One region of the Amycolatopsis sp. NPDC004378 genome, then DNA from elsewhere that is predicted to be linked to it. Evidence: riboswitches for the same ligand, from Rfam matches in the RefSeq annotation. Region 1 holds a riboswitch; each other region holds the start of a gene.
The links. A riboswitch is a leader RNA that binds a small molecule or an ion and turns the genes downstream of it on or off. The one in region 1 is predicted to bind S-adenosylmethionine.

Region 1 (9,695 bases):
GCCGGAGGCCAGCGCCTCGACGACCGGCGTGTGCGAGCCGATCCGCGGCGGGTTGCCCTCGGCACGCAGGCGGTCGAGCTCGCCGAACACCTTCGGCGTCGACAGGCCGCGCTGGTCGAAGGCCAGCACCCAGTGGAAGGTGTGCCGCGACAGCACCGGGACCAGCTGCTCACCGCGTCCGGTGCCCAGCGCCGTGCCGCCGTAGAGCGCGAACGGGACGTCGCTGCCCAGCCCGGCCGCGATCTCGGCGAGCTCGTCGCGCGTGACGTCGAGGTTCCACAGGCTCGCCAGCCCCACGAGGGTCGCCGCCGCGTCGGCGCTGCCACCCGCCATGCCGCCCGCCACGGGGATGCCCTTGCGCAGCACCACCCGGACCTTCGGGTCGCCGGTGCGCCCGACGTGCGCGGACAGCGCTTCGACCGCCCGCCAGGCCAGGTTTTCCGGGCCGGTCGGGACCGTGCCTTCGCCTTCGCCGTAGATCTCCAGGCCCGGCTCGTCGGTGACGGCGACGGTCACCTCGTCGGTCAGCGACAGGGCCTGGAACACGGTGACCAGCTCGTGGTAACCGTCTTCGCGCAGGTCGTCGACCGAAAGGTGCAGGTTGACCTTGGCCGGGACCCGGACGGTGACTGGGGGCGGAACTACGGCGAGCACCCGACCAGCCTACGTGCCCGCGAAAACGCCCCGATGCGAAGTGCGCATCGGGGCGTCATCGGGACGGGGTCAGGCCGCGGCGACGCCCTGCGGGCCGCGCGCGGTGTGCGTGACGTGGCCGCCGCGCTCGGCGACCCAGGCCAGCGCCGCGTCGGCCCGCTCGCCGCGGACGCCGAGGCGGAACCGGCCGACCGGGGTGTCGCCGATGCGGGTCAGGCCGCCACCGATGGTGGCGAACTCGACGTCGAAGCGGCCCGCGGCCTCGGGCAGCAGCGCGCCGACCGACGCGAAGCCGACCAGCACGACGTCGGCCGAGCGGTCGTAGCGCGAGGTCTGCGCGCGAGTGGTCTCGATGGCCGGCAGCAGCGCCTGCGCGGTGCGGCTGCCCGGGTCCGCGATCAGGTCGAGGACCGTCCCGCGCTCGATGACCGTGCCGTCCTCGAGCACCGCGACGTCGTCGCAGACCCGGCGGACCACGCCGGCGTCCGGCGTCGTGACGACGACGGTGGTGCCCAGCTCGGAGCGGGCGCGGTCGAGCACGGTGAGCACCGCGCCGGCCTCCTCCGGGTCGATCCCGGCGGTCGGGTCGTCGGCGAGCAGCACGGCGGGGGCCGCCGCGAGCGCCTTCGCGACCGCTACCCGGCGGAGCTGCCCGGCGGACAGCTCGCCGGGACGCTGCGCCGCGCGCTGCGTCAGGCCGACGAGGTCGAGCAGCGAGCCGACCCGGCTGCGGCGCTGCGGGCCGTCGACGCCGAGCTGCTCGAGCGGGGACGCGATGTTGCCGGCGATGGTGCGCTCGGCGATCAGCTCCGGCTTCGTCGAGACGACGCCGAGCTGACGGCGGATTTCGCGGAGGCGGCGGCCGTCGAGCGTGCCGGTGTTGAGGCCGTCGAGGCGGACGACGCCGCGGTCCGGCCGCTCCTGCAGCGCGATGCAGCGGGCGAGGACGGACTTGCCCGACCCGGCGGGACCGACCACGCCGAACAGCGAGCCGGCCTGCACGTCGACGCTCACGTCGCGCAGGGCCAGCACCGAATTTCCGTTGGTGGCAAAGGACTTGGACAGGTTTTCGACGGTGATCACGAAGGCTCCAGAAAACGGGGCGCGCTCACTCGGAGGCGCCCGGCCGCAAGCAGAGTCCGTCCGTTATGGACGGTGCGTGAAGAAGAGGTGGACCGGCTGGGACGAGCTCAGTGGGAGCGTCGACATGCGGTCACGGAGCGGCGGCCTTCGTCGACTACGCGACGCCTGGTCAGGAGCAGGGGGCGGGCTACCCTCTTCATCGGAAACGGCCTCCATCGGTCCTGGCGGTAGCACCTGCCCTGTGGAGGGTGGTTGCTGCGACTTCGGCGAGCCAGGTCTCTCAGTCGCTCGGGATGGACGTACTGAGTAAAACCGATCCCGCGGAGCGAAAGCAAGCCCGTTGGCCCAGATCACACGAGTGGAGGTGTCCGAATCGCGAGATCGCACGCCAGGAGGCGTATTTTCCCCGTCTCTACTGTGGACGTGCTAACGCGCGGCGGCGAGCCTCGCGAAGTCGTGCACGTCCAGCTGCTCACCACGGGTCTTCGGGTCGATCCCGGCGGCCGTCAGCAGCTCGCCGGCCCGCTCGGCCGAGCCCGCCCAGCCCGCGAGCGCGGCGCGGAGCGTCTTCCTGCGTTGTGAGAAAGCGGCGTCGACGAGGCCGAAGAGCCGATCGCGGTCGTCCGACGCCGGAGCGTCACCGCGTTCGAAGGCGACGAGCGCGGAGTCGACGTTCGGCACCGGCCAGAACACCGAGCGTGGCACGGCGGCGACCTTGCGTGCCGGGCCGTACCAGGCGAGCTTGACGCTGGGCACGCCGTAGATCCGGCTGCCGGGGCCGGCGGCCATCCGGTCGGCGACCTCGGTCTGGACCATGACGAGCCCGGACTTGAGCGAGGGCACCTCGGCGAGCAGGTGCAGCACGACCGGGACGGCGACGTTGTAGGGCAGGTTGGCGACGAGCGCGGTCGGCTCCCCCAGCTGTTCGCGGGTGACGCGCAGTGCGTCGGCCCCGACGACCTGCAGCCGTTCCACGGCCTCGGGCCCCCGCTCGGCGACGGTCTTCGGCAGCCGCTCGGCGAGCACGGGGTCGATCTCGACGGCGACGACCCGCGCGCCGGTGGCGAGCAGCCCGAGCGTCAGCGACCCGAGCCCGGGCCCGACCTCGAGCACGACGTCCCCCTCGCCGACGCCGGCGAGTTCGACGATCCGCCGCACGGTGTTGGGATCGTGCACGAAGTTCTGCCCGAGCTTCTTGGTCGGCCGCACGTCGAGCTCGGCCGCCAGCCCCCGGATCTCGGCAGGTCCCAGCAGTTCAACCACCGGCCGAGCCTACCGGCGGGGCATCACCCGTGATTGAGCAGGCATCACCCGTGATTGGACGGGCATCACCGTGATGCCCCCGCAGTCACGCGTGATGCCCCTCGGCACACGCGTGATGCCCTCCCGATCACGGGTGATGCCTTTTGGTGCACGCGAAACGGCCCTCACCTCGGGAGGTGAGGGCCGTTCGGTGAGACTGTCAGGCCTTCTTGCCGCAGACCGGCCAGGCGCTGTAGCTGCCGCCACGGGCGGCCTTGACCTTCTCCGCGATCGCGATCTGCTGCTCGCGCGAAGCCTGGCTCGGCAGGGCCGCGTACTGGTCGCCGCCGTAGGCGTTCCAGGTCTGCTTGTCGAATTGGAGGCCGCCGTAGTAGCCGTTGCCGGTGTTGATGGCCCAGTTGCCGCCCGACTCGCACTGCGCGATGCGGTCCCACGCGGAGCCGTCGCCGATGTCCGGCGTCGGGGCCTCCTTGGTGCCGACGTGGATGATCTTCGGCTTCGGCTGGGTGATGACCTGCTCGGAGATGCTCTCGCGGGAGACCTCTTTGCCGTTCTTCTGCGTGACCTTGTAGGTCACCATCTTCTCGCCCGGCGTGCCCGGGTCCTCGACCGACGTCTTGCCCTTGGCCAGGTCCGGGTCGTCGACGCGCTGCTCGGGCGGGTCGATGGTCTCCTTCTGGACGACCGTCGAGACGCCGGTGCGGCTGATGTGCACCTCGGCGCCGTCGGTCAGCTTGACGTCCAGGCCACCCTCGGCCTGGTCCTCCGGGCCGAGCGTGAGCTTGTACTCGCCCAGGAACTCCTTGGTCGTGACCGCGGTGGTCTTGACCTGCTTGGGCGCGTTGGCGCCGTCGTACAGCGTGACGTTCTTGAGGGTCTTGATCTCGACCGTGGCGCCCTGCAGCGGCAGCTCGCCGTCCTTCGGCATCGACATCCACGTGCCGGGCTTGTCGAGCTCGGTCATGCCGAGCTGGCCCAGCGCGTCGCCGAGGTGGGTCGCGCGGACCCAGGAGGTGCGCTCCGAGCCGTCGACGATCATCTTCAGCTGGCGGCCGCGCTCGAGCTTGATGACGCCGCCGTCGCCGACCTCCGCCTGCGGGGACGGCGAGAGGGAGTCGTGCGCACCGACGGACAGGCCCGCGTCCTCGAGCACCTCGCCGACGGTGTCGCCGAAGGAGTGCACGGTCTGCTGCTGGCCGTCGACGTCGACGGTGACGCTCTTGTTCATCGCCAGCGCGGCCGCGCCGCCGCCGGCGATGGAGATCATCACGGACAGGACGGCGCCCTTGAGGAAGCGGCGCTTCCAGACCTTGGTGGTCTGGCGGAGGCCCTCGTCCAGAGCCGCACGACGCGCTTCGGGGGAAGCGGTGCGGTCCTCCTCGAGGCCGTCCGGGATGACGATCGGGGGCAGGTACGTCGTCTCGGCGTTGATGAGGCGGATCAGCTCGTCGACGTCGACGTCGATCTCGGCCATCATCGCGTCGGCGTCGGGGCCGAGCGCGGCGAGGATGTCCTGCTGCGTGATGTTCGGGTCGTCGGAGAAGTCGAGCTGGCCGTACGCGGTGTCCTCGAATTCGCGGTCGAGGACGGCCGTGGAGCGCGCTCCAGCCTGTCTGCTACCTGTCACCGGGTCGTTCCCTTTCCCAAGACGCCGTTCGGGGCGACGTCTTTACGTCTGGGCCCGCAGCCGGCGCCATCGTCACGGTCCCAGGCCGTACCGCTCCCGGTTCCGCTTCCCCGACGTGCACTGACGTGACTGTGGGCGTAACAGTCGGCAACTGCTCGGGCAGTACCGACCGGCACGATCACGGGACAGTAACGGGTCGCGCCGGGTTGCGCAAACACCCCCCGGAGTGTCGTGATCCCCGTCACTCCATCAGGTGGACGATCAAGCACCCCTGATGTCGCAATGCGTTCAACCCGTTGTGACACTGGGGAGTCGGTAGATCCGCTCGGCGGTGGTCCGGACCGATTCGGCGACTTCGTGGACAGCTTCGCCCCTGAGCGCCGCGAGGTGACGGACGGTGTAAGCCGCGCCGAACGGCTCGTTCGGCCGCCCACGGAACGGGTGGGGGGTCAGAAACGGTGCGTCGGTCTCGACGAGGTACTGGCCCGGCGGGCAGAGCCGCGCCGCCTCGTGGAGCCCCCTCGCGTTTTTGAACGTCACCGTGCCGGCGAAGGAAAGGACGTATCCCGCGTCGAGGCACTTGCGCGCCATTTCCGCGTCCCCGGAAAAACAATGGAAGATTACGGCGTTCGGCGCATTCTCTTCGGCCAGGATGCGCAGCACGTCGTCGTGGGCCTCGCGGTCGTGGATCATCAGCGGCTTGTCCAGCCGCTTGGCGAGGTCGATGTGCCAGCGGAAGGCCTCCTGCTGGGCGTCGTGCGGCGAGTAGTCCCAGTAGTAGTCGAGGCCGGTCTCGCCGACGGCGACCACTCGCTCCTGCGCGGCCAGGCGCTCCACTTCGGACTTCTCGGCGTCGCCGAACTCCTTGGTGCGCGTGGGGTGGATCGCCACGGCGGCCCACACGCGCGGGTCCCAGGTGGCGGCCTCGGCGGCCCAGCGGGCGGCGGCGAGGTCGTCCGCGACCGTGACGACGCGGGCGACACCGGCGCGCTCGGCGCGGTCGACCACGGCCTTCACATCGGCCGCGGTGACCGCGCCGCACGCGTCGAGATGGGTGTGCGCGTCCACCACCGACACCGGGAGCCGGTCCGGGACCGGCGGCAGCTCGCGCTTCTCGTCACCCATGCGTACCTCTTAGTCCTTCGTGATCGGTGCCCACTCCGGACCGGTCTCGCCGAGCGCCGGGTCGAGCTTGGTGAACAGCGGCGACGGCTTCTGCAGGGGCTTGCCGACCTCGATCGGCGTGGACTCCCACTTCGCCTGCTCGGCCGCGTAGTCGCCGGTCAGGATCGGGTTGATCCGGCCGTCGATGTCGAGGTCCTCGACCTCCTTCAGCTCCGGCTGGGCGGCCCAGACGCCGGTGCCGCCGAGCGCCTCGTGCACCTTCTGCGCCGAGTGCGGCAGGAACGGCGTCAGCAGCGTGTTGGCGTCCGAGACGACCTGCAGCGCGGTGTGCAGCACCGTGTCGCGCCGCGCGGGGTCGTCCTTGAGCTTCCACGGCTCCTGGTCGGAGATGTACTTGTTGGCCGCGGTGACGACCTTCATCGCCTCGCTCGCCGCCAGCTTGAACCGGGAGCGGGCCAGGTGCGCGCCCGCGGTGTCGAAGGCCTTGCGGGAAAGCGCCTTCAGCTCCTCGTCGGCCGCCGTCGGGGCCTCCGGGCGGGGAATCGCGCCGACGTTCTTGTGGGCCATCGAGATGGACCGGTTGACCAGGTTGCCCCACTCGTTGGCCAGCTCGAAGTTGGTCCGGCGGACGAACTCGTCCCAGGTGAAGTCGGTGTCCTGGGTCTCCGGGCCGGCGACCGAGATGAAGTACCGCAGCGTGTCCGGGCCGAAGTCGCGCAGGAAGTCCTCGACGTAGATGACGCGCCCGCGCGAGGTCGAGAACTTCGAGCCGCTCATGGTGAGGAACTCGCTGGAGACGATCTCGTCGGGCAGGTGCAGCTTCCCGTACTTGCCCGGCTCGCCGCCCTTGTCGCCCTCGCCGTTGTGGCCGAACAGCAGCGCCGGCCAGATCTGGGCGTGGAAGGTGATGTTGTCCTTGCCCATGAAGTAGTAGGAGCGCGCGTCGGCGTTGTTCCACCACTCCTGCCACGCGTCAGGGTTGCCGGACCGGCGGGCCCACTCGACGCTGGCCGAGAAGTACCCGATCACCGCGTCGAACCAGACGTAGAACCGCTTCAGCGGCTGGTCGCGCCAGCCGTCGAGGGGGATCTTGACGCCCCAGTCGAGGTCGCGGGTGATCGGCCGCGGCCGCATGTCGTCGATCAGGTTCTTGGTGAAGTTGAGGACGTTCGGGCGCCAGTCGGTCTTGGTCGACAGCCAGTCGCCGAGGGTCTTGGTGAACGCCGGCAGGTCGAGGAAGTAGTGCTCGGTCTCGACGAACTTCGGCGTCTCGCCGTTGATCCGCGACTTCGGGTTGATCAGCTCCGCGGCGTCGAGCTGGTTGCCGCAGTTGTCGCACTGGTCGCCGCGCGCGCCGTCGTACCCGCAGATCGGGCAGGTGCCCTCGACGTAGCGGTCGGGCAGCGTGCGGCCGGTGGACGGGCTGATCGCGCCCCGGGTCGTCTTGGGCACGACGTAGCCGTTGCGGTGCAGCGCCAGGAAGATCTGCTGCGTCACCTCGGCGTGGTTGCCGGTCGTGGTCCGCGTGAACAGGTCGTAGGACAGGCCGAGGCCCTGCAGGTCGGTGCCGATCTGGCGGGTGTACTTGTCCGCCGTCTCCTGCGGGGTCGAGTTCTCCTTGTCGGCCTGGACGGTGATCGGGGTGCCGTGTTCGTCGGTCCCGGACACCATGAGCACCCGGTTGCCGGCCATTCGCTGGTAGCGGGAGAAGACGTCGGACGGGACGCCGAATCCGGACACGTGGCCGATGTGGCGGGGGCCGTTGGCGTAGGGCCAGGCCACCGCGGTCAACACAGGGGTGCTCATACCTTATTAGCCTACGGAGGGCGTCACGCGCATTGACGAGAGGGAGGCCCGGTCGTCGGCGACACAGGTGCGGCGCGAGCCGCTGAATGGCCTGCCGGCTCACCGACGTCGGTGCGCCCGAGTACCACGTCCCGCTCTCGAAGACGCTGAGAAAACGCCTGATCAACCGCGTGTGGGTCACTGCGGGTCCGTCCGCGGCGACGTATGGTGTGCTCTCCACCGACGTGCCAGGGGCGGATTGTGACGGAACCGGAGAGCGAACTCGGGATCTCGCTGGCCCACCGGGAGCGGGTGACCGACTGGACCGCTGTCCGCGCGACCGACACCAAGTTCGTGTCCGTGACCATCACCGAGAACGTCAACTGGAGCAACGGCGCCGCCGAACGCAGCCTGGCCGGTGCCCAGGAAGCCGGCCTGCACGTCGGCGGCCGGCACTACGCGCGGCCCGGCGCGGTGCACGACCAGGCGGACCACTTCGTGCGGACGGCCAGCCGGCTCGGCGCGTTCGCGCCCGGCTCGCTGGCCCCGGCGCTGGAGGTCGCGGCCCAGAGCGTCGACGACCGGTTCATCAAGGCGTGGATCAAGCACGTCCGGCACGCGGCGCGCATCGAGCGCGTGCTCGTCTACGCCGACCACGACTGCTGGGCCCACCGCCTGCACCCGGACCGCTGGGCCGACGGCGAAGTCGTGCTGTGGCTGGTCCGGCACAACGGCATCCCGGGGCGGCCGGGCTGGTTCCACTCGCGGCTCGGCGTGCACCAGCACGCGTGCGCCGCGGACGTCCCGGGCGTCGACGGGCCGGTCGAGCAGAACGCCGTCGTGTACCCGTTCACATTGGGTGACTTGCTGCTCTGACGTGTGGTGATATGGCGCCATGCGCGTGACGAGCAGGGCACTTCGGACGAAGGTGACGCCCGCACGCGCGTTTTCGGCACTCGCTCACCACAACGCCTCCCGCGGCTTGCCGCCGCCCGCGATGCTGTCGGGCGAGTGGTTCGCCGCCACGGCGGTGATCGCGCCTTCCCTTTCGGTTTCGCCTCGCGAACTTCCTGCTCTCGGCGAGGTCGACGCCCCGCCCGGCGTGATCGGCGGCGGCTGGTTCGGGTACCTGTCCTACGACCTGGCGGACCCGTCCGGCCGCACGGGTTCGCTCCCGCCGGCGGCGTGGGGCTGGGCGGACCACGTGCTGCGGTGGTCCGCCGACGGCACCTGCCACCTCGAATCCCTGGACGGCGGCGGGCCGTCGGCGGCCGAGGTGGAGGCCCTGCTGACTTCGTCCGTGCCTTCTTCGTCGTGGACGGCGGGGCCGCTGCGGCGCCCGCTGCCGTCGGAGCACCGGGACGCGGTCAAGGCGTGCGTGCACGCGATCGAAGCCGGCGAGCTGTTCCAGGCGAACGTCTGCTGCCGGTTCACGGGTTCGTTTTCGGGCTCGCCTGAGGCTCTGTTCGCGGCCGGCGTCTCGTCGCTGGCGCCCCGCCGGGCGGCGTTCCTGACCGGCTCGTGGGGGTCCGTGGTCTCGTTCTCGCCGGAACTGTTCCTCGCGCGCCACGGCCGTTCGGTGCGGTCGACGCCGATCAAGGGCACGCTCCCCCGCCGCGGCCCCGCGGACGACGGGAACGCGGTCCTGCTGCGGCAGTCCGCCAAGGACGTGGCGGAGAACGTGATGATCACGGACCTGGTCCGCAACGACCTGGGCCGGGTGTGCTCGGTGGGGTCGGTGACGGTGCCTTCGCTGCTGGAGGTCCGTCCGGCACCGGGCGTCTGGCACCTGGACTCGACGGTGACCGGGGTGCTGCGCCCGTCGGTTTCGGACGCTTCGCTGCTCTCCGCGACCTTCCCGCCCGGCTCGGTGACGGGCGCGCCGAAGATCCGCGCGCTGGACCTGATCGCGGCGCTGGAACCGTGCGGCCGCGGGGTCTACACGGGCGCGATCGGCTTGCTGTCGCCGGCGGCGGGCCTGGAGCTGAACGTCGCGATCCGGACGTTCGAGATCGCCGCCGGCGCGATTTCCCTGGGCGTCGGCGGCGGCATCACGGCGGATTCGGACCCGGAGGCGGAGTGGCAGGAGTGCCTCCACAAGGCGGCACCCCTGGAACGCCTACTTGCCGGGGTCGAGCAGTAGCTTGCCGACGGTCTT
Region 2 (9,695 bases), on a different contig from region 1:
CGGTGACCGGCGCGCCGGGCGTCGCGTACGTCGCGGTCGGGCAGGCGCACAAGCTCGCCCTGCTGCGGCGGGCCGGGCACGCCACCGTGACCTTCCGGCGTGGCTGGAACTGGGTCTCGGTCACCGGCGCCGTGCACCTCATCGGGCCGGACGACCCCGACCCCGCCTTCGACGCCGCGGGCCTGCCGAAGCTCCTGCGCGACGTGTTCATCGCCGCCACCGGCACCCACGACGACTGGGCCGAGTACGACCGCGTGATGGCCGAGGAGCGCCGGGTCGCGGTGTTCGTCACGGCGGACCGGATAATCGGCAACCCCTGATCCCACCCGGCCCCCAGGAGTCGTCCCGTTGTCCGAGTCCCCGCTCCGCGTCACCACCCCGGTCAAGGTCCTGGTCGGCGTCTTCGCCGTCGCCGACGCCGGGTTCGGGGTGGCTCTTGCCCTGGGCCTGGTGCGCGGCCTTTCGCCGTGGCTGATCGGCGGCGCCTACGCGGCCACCGTGCTCGTCGCCGTCTTGGCCTACCGCGTCTCCCGCGCGCGCATGCTCAAGCGCGGCTTCGAAGGCCTGCGCGACCTCACCATCGGCGACGAAGGCATCCGCCTGCCCGCGGGCACGCTGAGCACCCGGGTCGTGCCGTGGTCGCAGATCGCCGACGTCAACCCCCGCCGCTCGGCCCGCTTCGGCGACGGCTACCTGCGCGACGCCCTCTGGCTCGACCTGGTCACCGGCGGCGGCGTCGAGAGCTCGGTGCAGCGGTACGCACCCCGCGCCCGCCTCGAACCGGCTCCGCCGCACCGGAGGCAGTTCGACCAGACCGCGATCCTCGACCCGGTCCTCTTCGACGCCGTCGTCGACCGGCTCCGGAAGGAGCTGCGCAACCGGCAGCTGCACGCCCAGCTCCGCGGCACCCCGCGCATCCGCTGACCGGCGCCCGGTTCAGCCGAGCCGGCCCAGCAGCTCCCGCGGCACGATCCGCACCGGGTACGGCCGCTCGACCTCCAGCGCCTCGTCACCCGCGGCCTTGGCCACCTGGTGGTAGTGGCCCTCCTCGTCCAGCTCGAACACCGACAGCGTGGGGTCGGCCGGGTCGATCACCCAGTAGCTCCCGGTCCCGAGCCGCTCGTAGACCGCCTTCTTGAGGTTGAGGTCGTAGATGGCGGTGCTGGGCGACAGCACTTCGACGGCCAGCACCGGCGGCGCCGGCAGGTCCTTCTCGGTGAAGTCCCCGACCCGGCCGACCAGGACGTCCGGCTGCAGTTCGATCCGGTCGCCGTGGTGCACCGCGAAGGGCGCCCCGAAAACGTCGAACTCCGCCGGGCACACCGCTTCCAGCACGCCGTAGAGCCGGTAGGTGATCTTCTGGTGCCGGGCACCGGGTGCCGGGGTCACGAGCAGCGCCCCGTCGATGAGCTCGTATCTTCGCCCGTCATCCGGCATCCCCTCCAGGTCGCGCACCGTCATGGGGCCCGACCCGGCCGGATACTGGATGTCCGTCATGGCAGTCATGGTGCCCTCCTTTCGCTCTTCACACCAGAGCACCAGACAGCACCGACAGAAACCGCATCGAACACGGGTTCGGCGCCCATATTCACACGAAGGCGTGAATATGGGCGCCGCTGTCACTTCAGCGTGACACTTACTTCTTGCTCTTCCCGGTGTCCTCAGTGGACAGAGCGGCGACGAAGGCTTCCTGCGGGACCTCGACCCGGCCGACGGTCTTCATCCGCTTCTTGCCTTCCTTCTGCTTTTCCAGCAGCTTCCGCTTCCGCGAGATGTCACCGCCGTAGCACTTGGCGAGGACGTCCTTGCGGATCGCGCGGATCGTTTCGCGCGCGATGATCCGCGAACCGACCGCCGCCTGGATCGGCACCTCGAACTGCTGGCGCGGGATGAGCTCGCGCAGCCGCGTCGCCATCCGGTTGCCGTAGCCGTACGCCGCGTCCTTGTGCACGATCGCCGAGAACGCGTCGACGGTTTCGCCCTGCAGCAGGATGTCCACCTTGACCAGGTCGGCGATCTGCTCGCCGGCCTCTTCGTAGTCCAGTGACGCGTAGCCGCGCGTGCGCGACTTCAGCGTGTCGAAGAAGTCGAAGATGATTTCCGCCAGCGGGATGTTGTAGCGCAGCTCGACGCGGTCCTCGGACAGGTAGTCCATGCCCAGCAACGTGCCGCGCTTCGTCTGGCAGAGCTCCATGATCGTGCCGACGAACTCCGACGGCGCCAGGATGCTGACCTTCGACACGGGCTCGTGCACCTCGGCGATCTTCAGCCCGCTCGGCCAGTCGGACGGGTTCGTCACGACGACCTCGCTGCGGTCCTCCAGGATCACGCGGTAGATGACGTTCGGCGCCGTCGAAATCAGGTCGAGGCCGAACTCGCGCTCGAGCCGGTCGCGCGTGATCTCCAGGTGCAGCAGGCCGAGGAAGCCGCAGCGGAAGCCGAAGCCCAGCGCCACCGACGTCTCCGGCTCGTAGTCGAGCGCGGCGTCGTTCAGCTGGAGCTTGTCCAGTGCCTCGCGCAGCTCGGGGTAGTCGGACCCGTCCACCGGATACAGTCCCGAGTAGACCATCGGCTTCGGCTCGCGGTAGCCCGCCAGCGCTTCCTTGGCGCCGTGGCGCTCCGACGTCACGGTGTCGCCGACCTTGGACTGCCGGACGTCCTTCACGCCGGTGATCAGGTAGCCGACCTCGCCGACGCCGAGCCCCTTGCTGGGCTTGGGTTCCGGCGAGATGATGCCGACTTCCAGCAGCTCGTGCGTGGCGCCGGTGGACATCATCTTGATCTTCTCGCGCGGCGTGATCTTGCCGTCGACGACCCGGATGTAGGTGACGACGCCGCGGTAGGTGTCGTACACGGAGTCGAAGATCATCGCGCGGGCCGGCGCGTCGGCGTCGCCCTGCGGCGCCGGGACCTGCTTCACGACCTCGTCGAGCAGCTCGGCGACGCCCATGCCGGTCTTGGCCGAGACCCGCAGGACGTCCTCCGGCTCGCAGCCGATGATGTGGGCGAGCTCACCCGCGTACTTGTCGGGGTCGGCCGAGGGCAGGTCGATCTTGTTCAGCACCGGGATGATCTGGAGGTTGTTCTCCAGCGCCAGGTACAGGTTGGCCAGCGTCTGGGCCTCGATCCCCTGCGCGGCGTCGACCAGCAGGATCGCGCCTTCGCACGCCTCCAGGGCCCGGGAGACCTCGTAGGTGAAGTCCACGTGGCCGGGGGTGTCGATCATGTGCAGGACGTGGTCCTGGCCGTCGACCTGCCACGGCAGCCGGACGTTCTGCGCCTTGATCGTGATCCCGCGCTCGCGCTCGATGTCCATCCGGTCGAGGTACTGGGCGCGCATCGCCCGCTCTTCCACGACGCCGGTGAGCTGCAGCATGCGGTCGGCCAGGGTGGACTTGCCGTGGTCGATGTGCGCGATGATGCAGAAGTTCCGGATCAGCTCCGGCGGCGTGAAGGTGGTGTCGGCGAACGTCGTCACTCGAATGAGTCCTCGGAAAGTCGGGGATGGCCACCTCTATGTTCCCATGGCCCTCCGGGTGCGGGTGGGGGTCATCCCCGATGCGGGGTTCGGAGATCCGTGGTGCCCTCGAAGGATGAGCACTTCGCCCCAGCCGGCACCCCCTCCCCAGCCGGAGACCAGCGGCTTCGCCCGCGTTCTCGACCGTGCGTTCGGTCACCCCTCCGGACCGCTCGGCCGCCTCGGCGGCTGGGTGATGGCGCGGGGCAACGCCGCCACCGAACACCGCGTCGTCGACCTCGCGAAGATCGAACCGGACGAGACCGCGCTCGTCGTCGGGCCCGGCCCGGGCGTCGGCCTGGCGGCCGCGGCCCGGCTGGCCGGGCGCACGATCGGCGTCGACCCCTCCCCCGAGATGCTCGGGCTCTGCCACGAGCGCTGCGGCGAGACCGTCGAGCTGCGCGAGGGCTCGGCCGCGCGCACCGGCGAGCCCGACGCCTCCGTCGACGTCGTGCTGACCGTGAACAACGTGATGCTCTGGGACGACCGCGCGGCCGGGTTCGCCGAGCTGTTCCGGGTGCTGCGCCCCGGCGGGCGGCTGCTGCTGTCCGCGCACGAGAAGTGGCTGCCGGTGAGCAGGCACGTGCTGGCCGACGAAGCCGCCGAAGCGGGCTTCGCCGACCTCCAGACCTGGACCTGGGACCCGCCCGGCTTCGCCGCGCTCGCCGCGCAGCTGCGCGCCGTCAAGCCCGCCTAGCGGGTGTCCGTGCGGATCGGGTGGCCCTCCGGCACCTCGATCAGCACGATGCGCGTGCCGTCCGGGTCGGCGATCCAGGCCTCGTCGAGGCCCCAGGGCTCCCGCTGGGCGTCCCGCACGGGTTCCAGGCCCTTCGCCGCGAGGTCAGCCATGGTCCCGGCGAGGTCCCGGACCTGCAGCCAGAGCACCAGGTCGGGCGACGCGCCCGTCTCGCCCCGGCCCGAGACCTCCAGGGAGCCGTGGCCGAGGAAGAACACGGTGCCGCCGGGGAACTCGCGCTCCACGGCGAGGCCCAGGGTGTCGCGGTAGAACGCCGTCGTCGCCTCGACGTCACGCGGGCGGATCAGCAGCCGGCTCTTCAGGACTTCCATCCGACCATGCCTACCGGACGGGCTCAGGCGGCCGCAATCGCGGCGATGCCGGTCAGCACGATCACGGACCCGGTGAGCCGCCGCACGGCGTCGCTCTCGCCCAGCACCAGCCAGGCGGCGAGGCCGCCGAGCACGATGCTCAGCTCCCGGGCGGGCGCGACGAGGCTGACGGGCGCCATCGTGAGCGCGAACAGCACGAGGATGTACGCGACCGGCGAGAGCACCGCGACCAGCAGCACCTCGCGGCGGTGTTCGCGCCAGACCCGGGTCACCTCGGCCCGGTCGGCCAGCGCGCCGGGCACCAGCAGCACGCTCTGCAGCACCGAGCCGAGCCCGAAGTAGACGACCGGCGGCACGCGGAGCCCGGTCACCGAGTGCGCGTCCCAGAGCGTGTAGCCGGCGATCACGGCCCCGGTCAGGAGGCCGTAGAAGATCCCGGCCTTGACCGCCTGGGGGTCGCCCGCCTTGCGGCCGGTGCTGATCACCAGCACCCCGGCGATCACCAGGAACGCGCCGACCAGGCCGAGCCATCCCGGCCGCTCGCCGAGCACCAGGACGGCGGCGAGCACCGAGAGCAGCGGCCCGGTACCGCGGGCGACCGGGTAGACGACGGAAAGGTCGCCGACGCGGTACCCGCGCTGCAGCACGACGCCGTAGGCGATGTGCAGCACCGACGTCACCACGGCGGCCACCAGCCAGCTCCACTGTGGACGTTCCGGCTCGACCACCAGCAGCACGGCCGTGACCGGCAGGAGGAGCACGGCGGAAACCGTGTAGTAGAGCCAGACGAACTGGGTGCCGCCGGAGGAGATCCGCTTGGCGGCGAGGTTCCACGCGGCGTGCACGACGGCCGCGACGAGGACGAAGGACAGAGCAGTGGCGTTCACGGGACCCCTTCGGGTTTTCGCGCGCGCGAAAACCGGGTCCTCCAGGCTTTTGCCCCGTCAGATGAACGACCGGCCGTCCGGGCCCGCCGATGGTGCCGCTCGGACCAGACCCGCCGGTCCTGGTTGTGTGGTGCGGGGAGCGCGGACCGGCGACGGAACCCTAGGCACTGACTCCGCCCCACCGTACTCCCGGTTCCGGACGCGCGCGGCGCGGCTGTTAAAGTGGTCGCTCGCTGCCCGTGCGGCATTCCGTCATGGAGGAAACCCGCTTCCGAGCGGGGCCACAGGAGCGCGGCGGCGAATCTCACCGAGTGAAACAGGAGTTGCCCTATGGCCAACATCAAGTCGCAGATCAAGCGCATCACGACGAACGAGAAGGCGCGTCAGCGCAACCAGGCGATCCGGTCCTCGGTGAAGACCGCGATCCGCAAGGTCCGCGAAGCCGCCGAGGCCGGCGACAAGGCAAAGGCCGTCGAGCTGCAGCGCGACGCCGCCCAGAAGCTGGACAAGGCCGTCTCGAAGGGCGTCATCCACGCCAACCAGGCCGCCAACAAGAAGTCGGCGCTGGCGAAGCGCGTCAACGCGCTCTGAGCCGCTTGATTTCTGGGAAAGCCCCGGCTCCGGCCGGGGCTTTTTCATGCCCGGACACGCACGTCGTCACCGATCGCCCTTGGCGGCCGCCACCTCCAGCACGGCTCGCTCCAACGCGTAGCCCGGGTCCGCCGCCACCCCCTTGACCTCGGCGTTCAGCCTCGCCACCACGCGCATCGCCGTCGCCAGGCCGTCGGGGTTCCAGCCGCGCGACTGGCCCTGCGCCTTGCGGATCTTCCACGGCGGCATGCCCAGCTCGCCCGCCAGCTGATTCGGGTTGCCCCGCCCCGCGCCGGACACGCGGGCGATCGTGCGGACCGCGTCGGCCAGCGCGTCGGCCACCAGGACGTGCGGGACGCCCAGCTGCATCGCCCAGCGCAGCGACTCCAGCGCCGCCGAGCGGTCGCCGCCGACCGCCTTCTCCGCGACCGCGAACCCGGTCACGTCGGCGCGGCCGCGGTGGTAGCGGCGGACCGCGTCGGCGTCGACCGTCCCGCCCGTGTCGGCCACCAGCTGACCGGCCGCCGAGGAGAGTTCCCGCAGGTCGGAGCCCACGGCGTCGATCAGCGCGGCCACCCCGGCCGGGTCGATCTTGCCGCCCGCCCGGCGCACCTCGTGCCGCACGAACTGCTCGCGCTCGGCCGGCTTGGTCAGCTTCGGGCACTCGGTGACCTCGGCGCCGGCCTTCTTGAGCGCGGCCGGCAGCGACTTGCCCGCCTTGCTGCGGCCCCCGCCGGTGTGCACGACGACCAGCACGACACCGTCCGCCGGGTCCTTCAGGTACGACGCGACGGCGTCGGCCAGCTCCTGCGAGATGTCCTGCGCCGACTCCAGGACGATCACACGGCCTTCGCTGAACAGCGACGGGCTGACCAGTTCGGCGAGCTCGGGCGCTGTGAGTTCGGACACCCGGACGCGGGTCAGCTCGGCCGTCGCGTCGACGGCGCGGGCGGCGCCGAGCGTCTCGCGGACGGCCCGCTCGATCAGCAGTTCTTCCTCGCCGAGCACCAGGTGCAGCGGGGCCGGGGCGGTGGCTTGCGCGGTCACGGACGAATCCTCTCACTTGCTCCTTCGTGCCCCCGCTCCGGTGATGTCGGGCGGCCACCATGGCACAGCGTGACCGCCATGTCGTACGGTGTCCTCGAGGCGGCGCGCTGACTCGCGCGCACCGACAACCGAATACCGCTCATCCAGAGGGGCAGAGGGAACGGCCCGACGAAGCCCCGGCAACCGGCGTACAGCCCGTCATCCCGCGATCGCGGGGTAGCTGACGACCACGGTGCCAATTCCGGCCCGCTTCGGCGGGGCAGATGAGGAAAGGAACCTCGCGATGACCGCCACCCTCGGAACGACCTCCACCACGAAGACCCCGGATCTCGGTCCCGCCGTCGAACTGGTGTCGAAGGAAGAGGGACACCGGCAGCCGCTCGCCCCCGAGTTCGTCTCCGCCGAGGACTTCTCGCCGCTCGAGGTCGCCTACGACTTCGGCCGCGTCCGCCGTGAGGACATCGAGGCCGGCCCCAAGAACATCTGGCGCTACAAGAAGCTCCTCCCGGTGCCGTCCAACGTCGAAGAGATCCCGAACACCGAGCCCGGCGCGACCCGCCTCATCCGCGCCGACCGGCTCGCGAAGGAGCTCGGCCTCAAGCGCGTGTGGGTCAAGGACGACACCGGCAACCCGACGCACTCCTTCAAGGACCGCGTCGTCGCCGTCGCCCTGGCCGCGGCGCGCGAGTTCGGGTTCGAGGTGCTCGCGTGTCCGTCGACCGGCAACCTGGCCAACGCGACGGCCGCCGCCGCGGCCCGCGCGGGCTGGCGGTCGGTCGTGCTGATCCCGAAGACCCTCGAGCGCGCCAAGATCCTCACCACCGCGGTGTACGACGGCGACCTGATCGCCGTCGACGGCAACTACGACGACGTCAACCGCCTCGCCACCGAGCTGGCCGGCGAGCACCCGAAGTGGGCGTTCGTGAACGTGAACGTCCGGCCGTACTACTCGGAAGGCTCGAAGACGCTGGCCTTCGAGGTCGCCGAGCAGCTCGGCTGGCGCATCCCGCCGCAGATCGTCGTGCCGATCGCCTCCGGTTCGCAGCTGACCAAGGTGGACAAGGGTTTCCGCGAGCTGGGCCAGCTCGGTCTCGTCGACGCCAGCCCGTACAAGGTGTTCGGCGCCCAGGCCACGGGCTGCTCGCCGGTGTCGACGGCGTTCCGCGAGGGCCACGACGTGGTCCAGCCGGTGAAGCCGGACACGATCGCCCGTTCGCTGGCGATCGGCAACCCGGCCGACGGCCCGTACGTGCTCGACATCGTCAACCGCACCGGCGGCGCGATCGAGGACGTCACCGACGAAGAGGTCGTCGAGGGCATCCGCCTGCTGGCCCGCACCGAGGGCATCTTCACCGAGACGGCCGGCGGGGTCACCGTTGCCACGGCGAAGAAGCTGGTCGAGACGGGCAAGCTGGACCCGGACGCCGAGACGGTCCTCCTCATCACCGGCGACGGCCTCAAGACCCTCGACGCGGTCGAGAACCACATCGGCCCGAAGGCGACCGTGCCCCCGTCGGCCAAGGCCGTGAACGAGGCCCTCGGCTACTGACGTCCGCCGCCGGGGCGAGCCCGCGTGCCCGCCCCGGCGCCATGGCCTCCTTCCGTTCGCGCGGTGGGCGGTTCATCGGCCGGGGTGCTCCTCGCCCGGCCACGCTCCCGGTGGCCGCCGGGATCACCGGCGCGGCGGACCGCGTGGCTCGCCCCGGCGGACGATCGCCGGGCCCGCGACCACCGCCGTGTCGCCGTCCAGGTCGGTCCGGGTGACCAGGGCGCCCAGCCCCGTCAGGCTGTCCATTGTGGACTTGCTCGGGTGGCCGTACGTGTTGCCCGCGCCCACGCTGACCAACGCCATCCGCGGGGCCACCGCCGCGAGGAACGACGGCAGCGAGTAGCGCGAACCGTGGTGGGGCACCTTCAACACCTCCGCTTTCAGGTCGCCGACGTCGGCCAAGAGGTCCGCCTGCGCCGCCAGTTCGACGTCGCCGGTCAGGAGCACCCGGCCCGCCGGGGTTTCCGCGCGCAGGACCACCGAGCTGTTGTTGATCGTGGTGCCGTCCTGCTGACCGGCCGAGCGGGCCGGGACGTAACGCGGGCCGAGCACGTCGAGCGAAAGCCCGGGCCACGCCAGCTTCTCCCCCGGGCTCAGCTCCACCAGGGGCACTGCTTGCCGCTCCGCCTCCGCCGCCACCTGGCGCCACGCCCACTCCGGCGCCCGCCCGGGGCCGACGGCGACACCGCCCACCGCCCGGCCGTCGAAGACCGACGCGAGCCCGCCGATGTGGTCCGCGTGCAGGTGGCTCAGCACCAGCAGCGGGATCCGGTCGACGGCCAGCCGCTGCAGGCATTCGTCGACCGGCCCCGGTTCGGGCCCGGTGTCCACGACGACCGCCCGCCCGGGCTCGGCGGTCGCCAGCACGACCGCGTCGCCCTGGCCGACGTCGCACTCGACCATCGCCCAGTTCCGCGGGGGCCACGCCGGCGCGAGCACCCGGACCGGCACGAACACCAGCAGGGCGCCGACCACCAGCACGGCCATCGCCAGCCGCACGCGACGACGCCGGGCCGCCAGGACCAGCACCGCGAGG
Region 3 (9,695 bases), on a different contig from region 1:
CGCGGCGAGGTAGCGCTCGACGTACTCGATGCCGACGCGGGCCAGGTACGCCGGCGGTACCAGGCCGTCGGCCAGGCTTTCGCGCTGGCGCTCGGTCAGGTCCGCCAGGAACGGCTCGATCGCGGCGAGCCGGGCGAGGTAGCCGCGGGCCTTCTTCTCGTCGTCGAGCTTGTAGAACGGCAGGAACAGCAGCAGACCCAGCGCGGGGGCGGTCAGCCCGTCGCTGACCGCGATGTCGGCGGACCGCGCCGCCAGCCGGTCGGCCTCGACCTCGGCGGCGGCGATCACGACCTCGCGCGTCACGGCCTCTTCCGGCGACAGGTCCCCGGCGGACAGCGCCCGGGCGCGGGCGGCGAGCGCCCGGTAGGCGGCGAGGAACCGCTCCTGCGCTTCCCGGGTCTGGTCGGCGAGCCGGTCGTGGTCGCCCGGCAGCCCGTGGATCGACGGTGCCACGGGCTCCTGCTCGAACGTCAGCTCGACGAGCTCCGCGGCCAGCCCGTTGACCGTGTCGCCGTGCCCGGCCACCCAGTCGTCGACGGCGGACGCGAGCGCCGACAGCGGCAGCGCGCCTCCGGCGAGCACGAGGTCGTGGAACGCGCGGATGTCGAACCGCGAGCCGAGGCGCTCTTCCGCGCCGGCGCGGATCCGCTGGATCTCCAGGCGCCCCACCATGTACGCCAAGGCCTGCCCCGGCCACGCGATGTAGCGGTCGGTCTCGGCCTCGATCTCGACGCGCGCCATCGGCGTGTGCTCGGCCAGGTAGTCGACCGCCTGCTGCCGGCTCCAGCCCAGCGCGTGCAGGCCCGTGTCGACGACCAGCCGGCCCGCCCGCATCGAGTCGGCGGTGAGCATGCCCAGCCGCGCGACGTCGTCGGAGTACAGGCCCATCTCGTCGGCCAGGCGCTCGCTGTAGAGGCCCCAGCCTTCGGTGTAGGCGGTGAAGCTGCCGATCCGGCGCAGCAGCGGCAGCTCGGTGAGCCCGGTCGCGACGCTGAGCTGGAAGTGGTGCCCCGGCACGGCTTCGTGGTAGGCCGTCGACTCGGCCGAGTGCCGGAACCGCTCGGTGGCCTCGTGGGTGTTCGCGAAGTAGATGCCGGGCCGGGAGCCGTCGGCGGCCGGGCGCAGGTAGTACGCCGGGGGCGCGCCGGGCGCGGCCTCCTCCGGCACCGGCTCGACCAGGCACGGCTGCGACGGCACGGTGCCGAACCACTTCGGGGCTTCGGCGGTCGCGCGGGCGACGGCCGTGCGGGCGGTCTCCAGCAGCTCCTCGGCGCTGGTCCACCGCAGCGCCGGGTCGGTGCGCAGGCGCCGGAAGATCTCCGCCAGGTCGTCCGTGCCGAACACCCGCTGCCCCAGCTCGCGGTACTCGGCGGCCAGCGAGTCGATGATGTCGAGCCCGGTCCGGTGCAGCTCTTCCGGGGTGCGGTCGGTGGTCGTGTGCACCTTCGCGAGCCGCGCGTACGTCTCTTCGCCGCCGGGCAGCCACTTCAGGCCGGGCCGGTCGGCGGGCCGCCCGTGCGGCTTCACCTCGGTGACGAGGAACTCGCGGTACTCGGCGAACGCCGGGCGCACGACGTCGGCCAGCAGTTCGTCGCGCCGGCGGCCGAACTCCTCGTCCGGCGCCGGCTGGCGGCGCAGCGGGTCGGCGGCCGGGTCGGCGAGGTAGCGGTCGAGGTGCGCGACCGCCGCGTCGACCAGGTGCGCCACCGGGACGAGCCCGCGCTCGATGCCCTCGGCGTGCCGCCGCGCGGCCTGGCGCAGGAACTCCGGGACCGCGGCGAGCCGGCCGAGCTGGGCCTCCGCGGCCTCCCCCGCCGTCACGGTCGTCATCGGGAGGGCGACGAGCAGGGAGGCCGCGGGCGCGACGAAGACGTCGGTGACCGTGAACTCGGCCATCCGGCTGTCGATGCCCGCGATGCGGTCTTCGGCCGTGGCGATCAGGACGTCGCGGGTGACGCGGTCCTCCGCCGACAGCCCGGCGGTGTCCAGTGCGCGGGCCCGCTCGGCGAACTCCGCGAGCCGCGCGCGGTGCGCGGCCTCGGCTTCGGCGGACAAGTCGGGCAGGCCGGGTTCCGCCGGCCGGATGCCCAGCAGGGCAGGCGTCAGCGGATCGGCGGCGAACAGCGCTTCGACGAACTCGTCGGCGAGTTCGGTGACCGCGGTCATGGGCAGGACCCCCAGCTTCGATGGTGTGCTCCCGGCCGACCCTAACGGAGATCACCGACAAGAACGGTGAAGCCGCGGACGGCCTCGGCACGGGCGTTCGGCGAGGCGGTAGCGTTCAGCAGGTGGCCGTGACCGATCCCGTGGATACCCGACTGCTCGCCGCGCTCGCCGACCTCGGCAAGGCCGCGGTGCACGAGCTGGCGGCCAAGGTCGGCATGGACCCGCGCGAGGTCGCCTACCGCCTGGTCGCGCTCTCCGGCAGCGGGCTGCCGCTGCTCGTGGGCGTCGAGAGCGACCCGAACGGCCTGCGCGCGGCCATCGCCGGCGCCCCGCCGTCGTGGGCGAACCGGCCGCAGTTCCCGCCCCCGCCGTCGCAGCCGGTCCCCCAGCAGTCCGCGCCGCCGATGCCGATGCCCGCGCCGCCCGTCCAGGGGACGCCGTCGGGCCCGCACAACGTGCCTTCGGGCCCCTACAACGTCCAGGGTGCGCCGTCCGGGCCGTACAACGTCCAGGGCACACCGTCCGGGCGGTACCCGGGCCCGCCGCCCCGGCCCCCGCAGCAGCGCCCGCCGCAGCCGCCGTTCCCGGCGCCGCCGCTCGACCCGGCCGTGAGCACGTGGGGCCTGCCGCAGACGGCGTCCTGGGCCCGCGGCGACGAGCAGGCCAAGCCCGCGGCCGCCCCCACGGGCAAGCGCGGCCGGCTCGGCGAGGTCCTGGAGACCCAGGGCCTCGAGGGCGAGCAGCTGTCGGTGCAGCTGCTGGAGGTCCAGGACCCGGCGGACTACCTGTTCAGCGCGGCGGGCTACCGCCTGGAGGACGGCGAACGCGCGGTCGTCGTGCACACGGAGATCACCAACCGCGGGCAGCTCCCGTTCGTCTCGCTGCCGGACAACTACCTCGAGCTCCTCGCCGCCGACGGCGCCGCGATCGGCAAGGCCCCGGTGTCGCTGACGTCCCGGCCCCCGCACAAGATCGGCGTCAACCCGGGCGAGACCCTGGGCGGCCACACGGTGTACGTCCTCCCGGAGGCCACGCGGGTGGTGTCGGTCCGCTGGAGCCCGCGGCCGGAGCCGGACGAGCGCACGCTGACCTGGTCGATCGAGGACTAATAGCTTTCCTCGCGCAGGATCTCCAGAGCCTTCGCCAGGTCGTCCGGGTACTCCGACTCGAACTCGACCCACCGGCCGTCCGCCGGGTGGGCGAACGCCAGCGTCTTGGCGTGCAGCCACTGGCGGCTCAGGCCGAGGTGGCGCGCGAGAACCGGGTCCGCACCGTAGGTCAGGTCGCCGACGCACGGGTGCCGCAGCGCCGAGAAGTGGACGCGGATCTGGTGCGTGCGCCCGGTTTCGAGCTTGATGTGCGCGAGCGACGCCGCGCGGAACGCCTCGACGACCTCGTAGTGCGTCACGCTCGGGCGGCCGCCCTGGACGACCGCGAACTTGTAGTCGTGGCGCGGGTGGCGGTCGATCGGGGCGTCGATCGTGCCGCGCGTCGGGTCCGGGTGGCCCTGGACGATCGCGTGGTAGCCCTTGTCGACCGTTCGTTCCTTGAAGGCACGCTTCAGCACGGTGTAGGCGTGCTCGCTCTTGGCCACCACCATCACGCCGGTGGTGCCCGCGTCGAGCCGGTGCACGACGCCCTGGCGCTCGGCCGCGCCCGACGTCGCGATCCGCAGGCCGGCCGCGGCGAGGCCGCCGACGACCGTCGGGCCGGTCCAGCCCGGGCTCGGGTGCACGGCGACGCCGACCGGCTTCGAGAGCACGACGATGTCGTCGTCGTCGTGCAGGATCTGCATGCCTGCGACGGGCTCGGCGACGACCTCGACGGGGTTCGCGGGCTCCGGCAGCGTGATCTCCAGGAGGCCGCCGCCGGAGAGCCGGTCGGACTTGCCCGCCGGACGGCCGTCGAGCAGCACGTCGCCGGCCTCGGCCAGCTCCGCGACGACTGTGCGCGACAGGCCGAGCAGCTTCGCGAGGCCGGCGTCGACGCGCATCCCGTCGAGCCCGTCGGGCACCGGGAGCATCCGCGCGCTCACGCCTGTTCCTCCTGCTGCTTCTTCTTGTCCTTGGTCGACGTACCGTCGTAGTCCTTGCCCAGCAGGGAAAGCAGCACGATCAGGGCACCGCCGACACAGATCGCCGAGTCGGCGATGTTGAAGATCGCGAAGCCCTTGCCGTTCGGCGCGAACGCCGAGATGAAGTCGACGACGTGGCCCTGCAGCCCGCCCGGCGCGCGGAAGATGCGGTCGGTCAGGTTGCCGGTGGCCCCGGCGAGCACGAGGCCGAGGCCGATGGCCCAGCCGATCGAGCGCAGCCGCCGCGACAGCCAGACGATCGCGATGACGACGGCCAGCGCGACCAGCGCGAGCACCCACGTCATGCCGGTGGCCATCGAGAAGGCCGCACCCGGGTTGCGGATCACCTGCAGGTAGATCAGCCCGCCGAGGATGCGGACCGGCTCCTTGCCCTCCAGGTTCGCGGTGACGAGGTTCTTCGTCACCAGGTCGATCACCCAGAACACGACCGCGACGGCGAACACCCAGCCGACCCGGCGCTTCGGCAGGGGCTTGGCCGGGGCTTCCGGCGTCTCCGGCCCGGCTTCGGGCGGCGCCTCGGCGGCGTCGGGTTCGGTGTCGGGTTCGGAGTGGCTGGGCTCGGTGCTCACGGCTCCATTGTCCACGGCCCTGGTCAGGGCGCCCCGGCAGTGTCGCGGGGACGCAGCAGAAGGGCGGCGAACGCGACGGCGAAGAGCACCCCCGCGGCGGCGAGCGCACCGGCGACCGGAGGCAGGAAAACGACGGTGAGCAGGGCGAACACCACGGCGACGGCCAGCAGGAGCAAGCTGCGCTCGAACCCGGCCAGCAGGACGAGCCCGAGCGTGGCGATCAGGGGCCCGCGCACGTCGCCGTCGAGCCGGAACTGCAGCGCGCCGACCAGGTCGAGCACGGGGACGGCGGCCAGGGCCCCGAGCGTCCCGAGCACGAACCGGCCGGTCCGCGGGGACGTGCCGGCACGGCGCAGGCTCAGCCAGTACCACCCCGCCGCGACGAGCACGACGGACGCGAGCCCGGCGAGCCAGCCGAGGGCGGCCGGGTGCACGGCCGTGGCAGTGGTGGCCGCGGACAGCCCGGTCCCGCCGACGCCGCCGGTGCCGTACAGCTGGTTGTCCGGGGTCATCGGGACCGCGTGCAAGGAGACGAACGAGCCGGTCACCGGGGTCTCCGGCACCAGCTCGACGACCACCATGACCAGCAGCGCGAAACCCAGTGCGGCCACCGGGAACCAGGACCGTCGGACATCCCCCATCGGGTCAGGGTATCGCCCGGGGCCGGAGCACGGCGGCGAAGGCGGCGGCAATCAGCACCGCCGCCGACAGCAGCGCACCCGCCAGGTCCGCCGACAGCACCACCGCGAGCACCGCGAACGCGACCGCGGTGAGCAGGACGAGCAGGCTGCGCTCGTACGCGGCGAGCACCAGCAGACCGAGCGTGGCCAGCAGCGGTCCGCGCAGCCCGTCGGCGAGCCGGAACTGCCACGACCCGACCAGGTCGAGCAGCGGGACGGCGAGCAGCGCGCCGGCCGTGCCGAGGACGAACCACCCGGTGCGGACGGGCCGCAGGACGACCGCGTACCAGACGGCCGTGCCGAGCACCGCCACGCCGAGCGCGACCTGCCACGCCGGCCCGGCCGGCAGCCCCGGCCCGGGGGTGAACAGCGGATCCTGGGTGAGGAACTGCAGGGCGCCGTACCCGGCCGGTTGCGGGCGGAGCAAGACGTCGGGGGACTGCCACTCGGCCGGGCTGCGGCGGGCCAGCAGCTGTGCCGCCACCATGCCGACCTGCGCGAACCCCAGCAACGCCACCGGAAACCAGTACCGCCCTCGCCCCATCCGCCTAGGTTAGCGCCTCAGCAGAAGGGCGGCAGCTCCCGCGGGTCGCCGACCGGGGCCCAGCGGCCGTCCACCTTCGCGTACTCCCAGCGGGCGCCGCGCGCGACGATCTGGCGCAGGGCCAGCACAACGCGGTCGACGTGCTCCTCGGTGCTGCCCAGCCCGAGGCTGACGCGGACCGCCTGCTGCCCCTCCCCGCCGGTGACGCCGATGAGGCGCTTCGCCGCGATGTGGGCGCAGAACGCGCCGTCGCGCACGCCGATGCCGTACTCGGCCGACAGCACGGCCGCCAGCCAGCCCGGGTCGAAGCCGTCGACGACGAAGCTGACCGTACCGACGCGGTCGACCGGCGCGTCGAACAGGCGCAGCTCGGCGCAGCCCGGGATACCCTCGAGTCCCTTGCGCAGCCGGGAAAGCAGGGCCTGTTCGTGCGCCACGACGGCGTCCCAGTTCTCGCTGAGGGTTTCGCACGCGACGCCGAGCGCGTACACGCCGACGGTGTTCGGCGAGCCCGCTTCGTGGCGCTCCGGACCGGTGTTCCAGACCACCGCGTCTTCGGTGACGAGCTTCGTCGCGCCGCCGCCGGCGAGGTACGGCCGGGCGGCGCGCAGCCAGTCGGCGCGGCCGATCAGCGCGCCCGCCCCGAAGGGCGCGTACAGCTTGTGGCCGGAGATGGCGACGTAGTCGACGTCCAGGTCCTTGACGGAGATCCGCCGGTGCGGGGCGAGCTGGGCGGCGTCGAGCGCGACGCGGGCGCCGTGCTTCCTTGCCACGGCGGCGATTTCGGCGACCGGGAGCAGCTCACCGGTCACATTGGACGCTCCGGTGACGACGACCAGCCGCGGCCCCTGCGGCGCGTCCGCGAGCGCTTCGTCCACAGCGGACACCGCGGCGAGACGCGTGCGCGGGGTCGGGATCCGCCGGACGTTCGGGCCCTGCCACGGCAGCAGCGCGGCGTGGTGCTCGGTGTCGAACACGATCACCGTGGTGTGGCGGGGAAGGCTGCGCGCGAGCAGGTTGAACGAGTCGGTGGTGTTGCGGGTGAACACGACCGTGTCCGTCCGGCGGGCGTCGACGAAGCGGCGCAGGACGTCGCGAGTGCGTTCGTAGAGCTTGGTGGAGACCTGCGACGCGAAGCCGGCGCCGCGGTGGACGCTGGCGTACCAGGGCAGGAACTCGTCGACCTTGGCGCGGACGGCGTCGAGGCACGGGGCGCTCGCGGCGTGGTCGAGGTTGGCGTAGCCGATGGTGTCCCCGGTGACGAGCGGGACCCGCAGCGCGGCGCCGGCGACGGCCGGGATGCCTTGCACGGCAGGGGTGATCGCGGTGGTGCGGTCGAGGGCGAGAGTCATCGGGGTGCCTCCTCGGCGGTCCGGGGGACCCCGGCGAGGGGCCCGCGCTTGCCCGTCGCACGACGCGACCGGCCCGGTCTTCACCCGGGGCACCCCACCGCGGTAGGAGGGTTGCCGGCCAGCAAGCCGGGGCTTCGCGCTGGCACTCATGACCTGGCACAGAAGGTAACCGAGAACGCGCCCGGCGGCCAACCCCCGGCTCACATTCTGAGACGCCGCTCACAGCCGACGCCGGGTGTTTCCCGCGTCGTTCGCGCTGGTCAGAGCTTCGCGCGGAAGTGCCCCGGCAGCTGCGTGACCGCATGGTCGGAGAGGTGCGTCGCGGTGCCCGCGTACTGCTCGGCACCCGCGGTGAACAGCCACCCGCCGATGGTCTTGCCGTCGACGGGCTCGCCGTGGGCCGCCGCCGAGGCGTCCGGCAGGGTCCAGAGCGTGAAGTGCACGTGGGCACCGGTGCTGCTGCCGCCGCAGGGCAGCGCGTTGCCGGTCGACCCGAGCACGGCGCCGGCCTCGACGTGCTCGCCGTCGCTGACCTTGATGCCTTCCATGTGGTAGTACCCGGTCCGCCAGCCGCCGGCGTGGTCGATGGTCACCCAGTCGCCACCCGCGCAGTGCTGCAGGCGGACGGTGCCGGCGAGCGGCGCGCGGACGGTCCGGTCGGCCGGGCTGAAGTCGATGGCGTTCTCGACGCCGGTGCTGCCGTCGTCGGAGTGGATACCGGCGGAGTAGACCTGCTGACCGGCCTTGAACGGCAGGGCGAGCGCGGGGAACGGCGCGACTTCGGCGGTCGCGGCCGGCGCCGAGACGAGCCCGAGGGCGGTCGTGACGGCGGCGACGAGGAGCGCCCCGCGAACATGCAGTTTCGTCACCCTGCGTACTCCTTTGGCCTAACGCTCACCCATTCGAACTAACCCGATCGAGCGCACAGTAGGCCAAAGGTTGGATCACTGGGAAGATCGCGTGAGATTTTCGTGAGGCGCCCCTCACCCTTGCGGGAAAAGATCACCAGGTCGGCACCGAGACCGGACAAGGACCGGACAAGCGCTGTTCACGGCCTTGCCCTGCCGAAAACGGCATCACGCGTGACGGGGCGGGCATCACGCGTGATTGGAGGGGCATCACGTGTGATTGGGGGGTCGGCACGAAGTCGTCCGACCGGTCACGCCGCGGGGGCGACCACGAACGGGCTAACGGCCCGACTCGCCCTTCCAGCGGGCCAGGCGGCCGGCGCGGTCCACCGCGCGGATCCGGCGCTCGGCGGCGTCGCGGACGCCGCTCGTCGTGACCACCAGCAGCTGGTCGTTCTCCTGCAGCCGGCTGGTCTTCTGCGGGGTGAAGCCGGCGCCTTCGCGCACGACCAGGCTGACCGTCGCGCCGGTCGGCAGGCGCAGCTCGGACAGGTACACGCCGTGCAGCTTCGACCCGGGCTGGATGCGGACCTGCAGCAGCTCGGCACCCAGCTCGTCCAGCGGCGCGGAGTCGACCTCGATCTCGTGCGCCTCGGACTTCTTGGCCAGCCCGAGCCGGCGCCCGAGCGGCCCGAGCGTCGCGCCCTGCACCAGCGTCAGCACGATGACCAGCACGAACACCGCGTCGACCAGCCGTTGCGCGCCGGGCACCCCCTCCGACAGCGGGATCATCGCGAGCACGATCGGGACCGCGCCGCGCAGCCCGGCCCACGACAGGAACGCCTGTTCCCGCCACGGCAGCCGGAACGGCAGCACCGAGAGCACGACGGAGATCGGCCGCGCCAGCAGCAGCACGACGGCCCCGGCGACCAGGCCCGGCACGATCGTCTCGAACAGCCGGCCGGGCGAGGCGAACAGCCCGAGCAGCACGAACAGCCCGATCTGCGCCAGCCAGCCGAGGCCTTCGGCGAACGACAGCGTGTCCGAGCGGTGCGGCAGCCGCGAATTGCCCAGCACCAGCGCGGCGACGTAGGTGGCGAGCAGCCCGGACGCGTGCAGCAGCTGGCCGGAGGAGTACGCCACGACGCACACCGCGACGGTGGCCAGCGGGTAGAGGCCGGTCGCCGGCAGCGCGGCCCGGCGCAGCGCGATGCCACCCAGCCAGCCGAACCCGAGCCCGATGGCCAGGCCCGCCGCGAGCTCGTAGACCACCAGCAGCGGCAGCGTCCAGTCCACAGTGGTGCCGGCGGCGAGCACGACGACGGCGATGTACGCCGGTGCGTCGTTGATGCCGGACTCCAGCTCCAGCGCGCCGACCAGGCGTTTCCCGATCCCGGCGGTGCGCAGCACGGAGAACACCGCGGCCGCGTCGGTCGAGGCG

Region 2: it holds a riboswitch for S-adenosylmethionine, as region 1 does, so the genes downstream of both, thrC (threonine synthase) here and ACWEN0_RS03050 (methionine ABC transporter ATP-binding protein) in region 1, are expected to answer to the same signal.
Region 3: it holds a riboswitch for S-adenosylmethionine, as region 1 does, so the genes downstream of both, ACWEN0_RS34760 (aminotransferase class V-fold PLP-dependent enzyme) here and ACWEN0_RS03050 (methionine ABC transporter ATP-binding protein) in region 1, are expected to answer to the same signal.

The regions. Positions count from the first base shown of each region.
Region 1 is NZ_JBSGDR010000001.1:616,497-626,191, forward strand. Features, by position in the region: gene ACWEN0_RS03045 (4-(cytidine 5'-diphospho)-2-C-methyl-D-erythritol kinase) at 1-654, opposite strand, end outside; gene ACWEN0_RS03050 (methionine ABC transporter ATP-binding protein) at 724-1,737, opposite strand; SAM riboswitch class I at 1,947-2,037, opposite strand; gene rsmA (16S rRNA (adenine(1518)-N(6)/adenine(1519)-N(6))-dimethyltransferase RsmA) at 2,164-3,000, opposite strand; gene ACWEN0_RS03060 (transglycosylase family protein) at 3,200-4,627, opposite strand; gene ACWEN0_RS03065 (TatD family hydrolase) at 4,916-5,752, opposite strand; gene metG (methionine--tRNA ligase) at 5,762-7,558, opposite strand; gene ACWEN0_RS03075 (glycoside hydrolase family 25 protein) at 7,799-8,413, shown strand; gene ACWEN0_RS03080 (aminodeoxychorismate synthase component I) at 8,433-9,680, shown strand; gene ACWEN0_RS03085 (quinone oxidoreductase family protein) at 9,657-9,695, opposite strand, start outside.
Region 2 is NZ_JBSGDR010000009.1:177,267-186,961, reverse strand. Features, by position in the region: gene ACWEN0_RS26125 (pyridoxamine 5'-phosphate oxidase) at 1-320, shown strand, start outside; gene ACWEN0_RS26120 (hypothetical protein) at 349-924, shown strand; gene ACWEN0_RS26115 (Uma2 family endonuclease) at 937-1,506, opposite strand; gene lepA (translation elongation factor 4) at 1,637-3,478, opposite strand; gene ACWEN0_RS26105 (class I SAM-dependent methyltransferase) at 3,594-4,214, shown strand; gene ACWEN0_RS26100 (VOC family protein) at 4,211-4,585, opposite strand; gene ACWEN0_RS26095 (DMT family transporter) at 4,609-5,472, opposite strand; gene rpsT (30S ribosomal protein S20) at 5,803-6,063, shown strand; gene holA (DNA polymerase III subunit delta) at 6,130-7,110, opposite strand; SAM riboswitch class I at 7,247-7,380, shown strand; gene thrC (threonine synthase) at 7,394-8,659, shown strand; gene ACWEN0_RS26075 (ComEC/Rec2 family competence protein) at 8,783-9,695, opposite strand, start outside.
Region 3 is NZ_JBSGDR010000015.1:180,434-190,128, forward strand. Features, by position in the region: gene ACWEN0_RS34730 (DUF885 domain-containing protein) at 1-2,166, opposite strand, end outside; gene ACWEN0_RS34735 (AsnC family protein) at 2,289-3,275, shown strand; gene ACWEN0_RS34740 (RluA family pseudouridine synthase) at 3,272-4,201, opposite strand; gene lspA (signal peptidase II) at 4,198-4,830, opposite strand; gene ACWEN0_RS34750 (hypothetical protein) at 4,854-5,471, opposite strand; gene ACWEN0_RS34755 (hypothetical protein) at 5,476-6,054, opposite strand; gene ACWEN0_RS34760 (aminotransferase class V-fold PLP-dependent enzyme) at 6,072-7,406, opposite strand; SAM riboswitch class IV at 7,446-7,560, opposite strand; gene ACWEN0_RS34765 (M23 family metallopeptidase) at 7,667-8,275, opposite strand; gene ACWEN0_RS34770 (potassium/proton antiporter) at 8,594-9,695, opposite strand, start outside.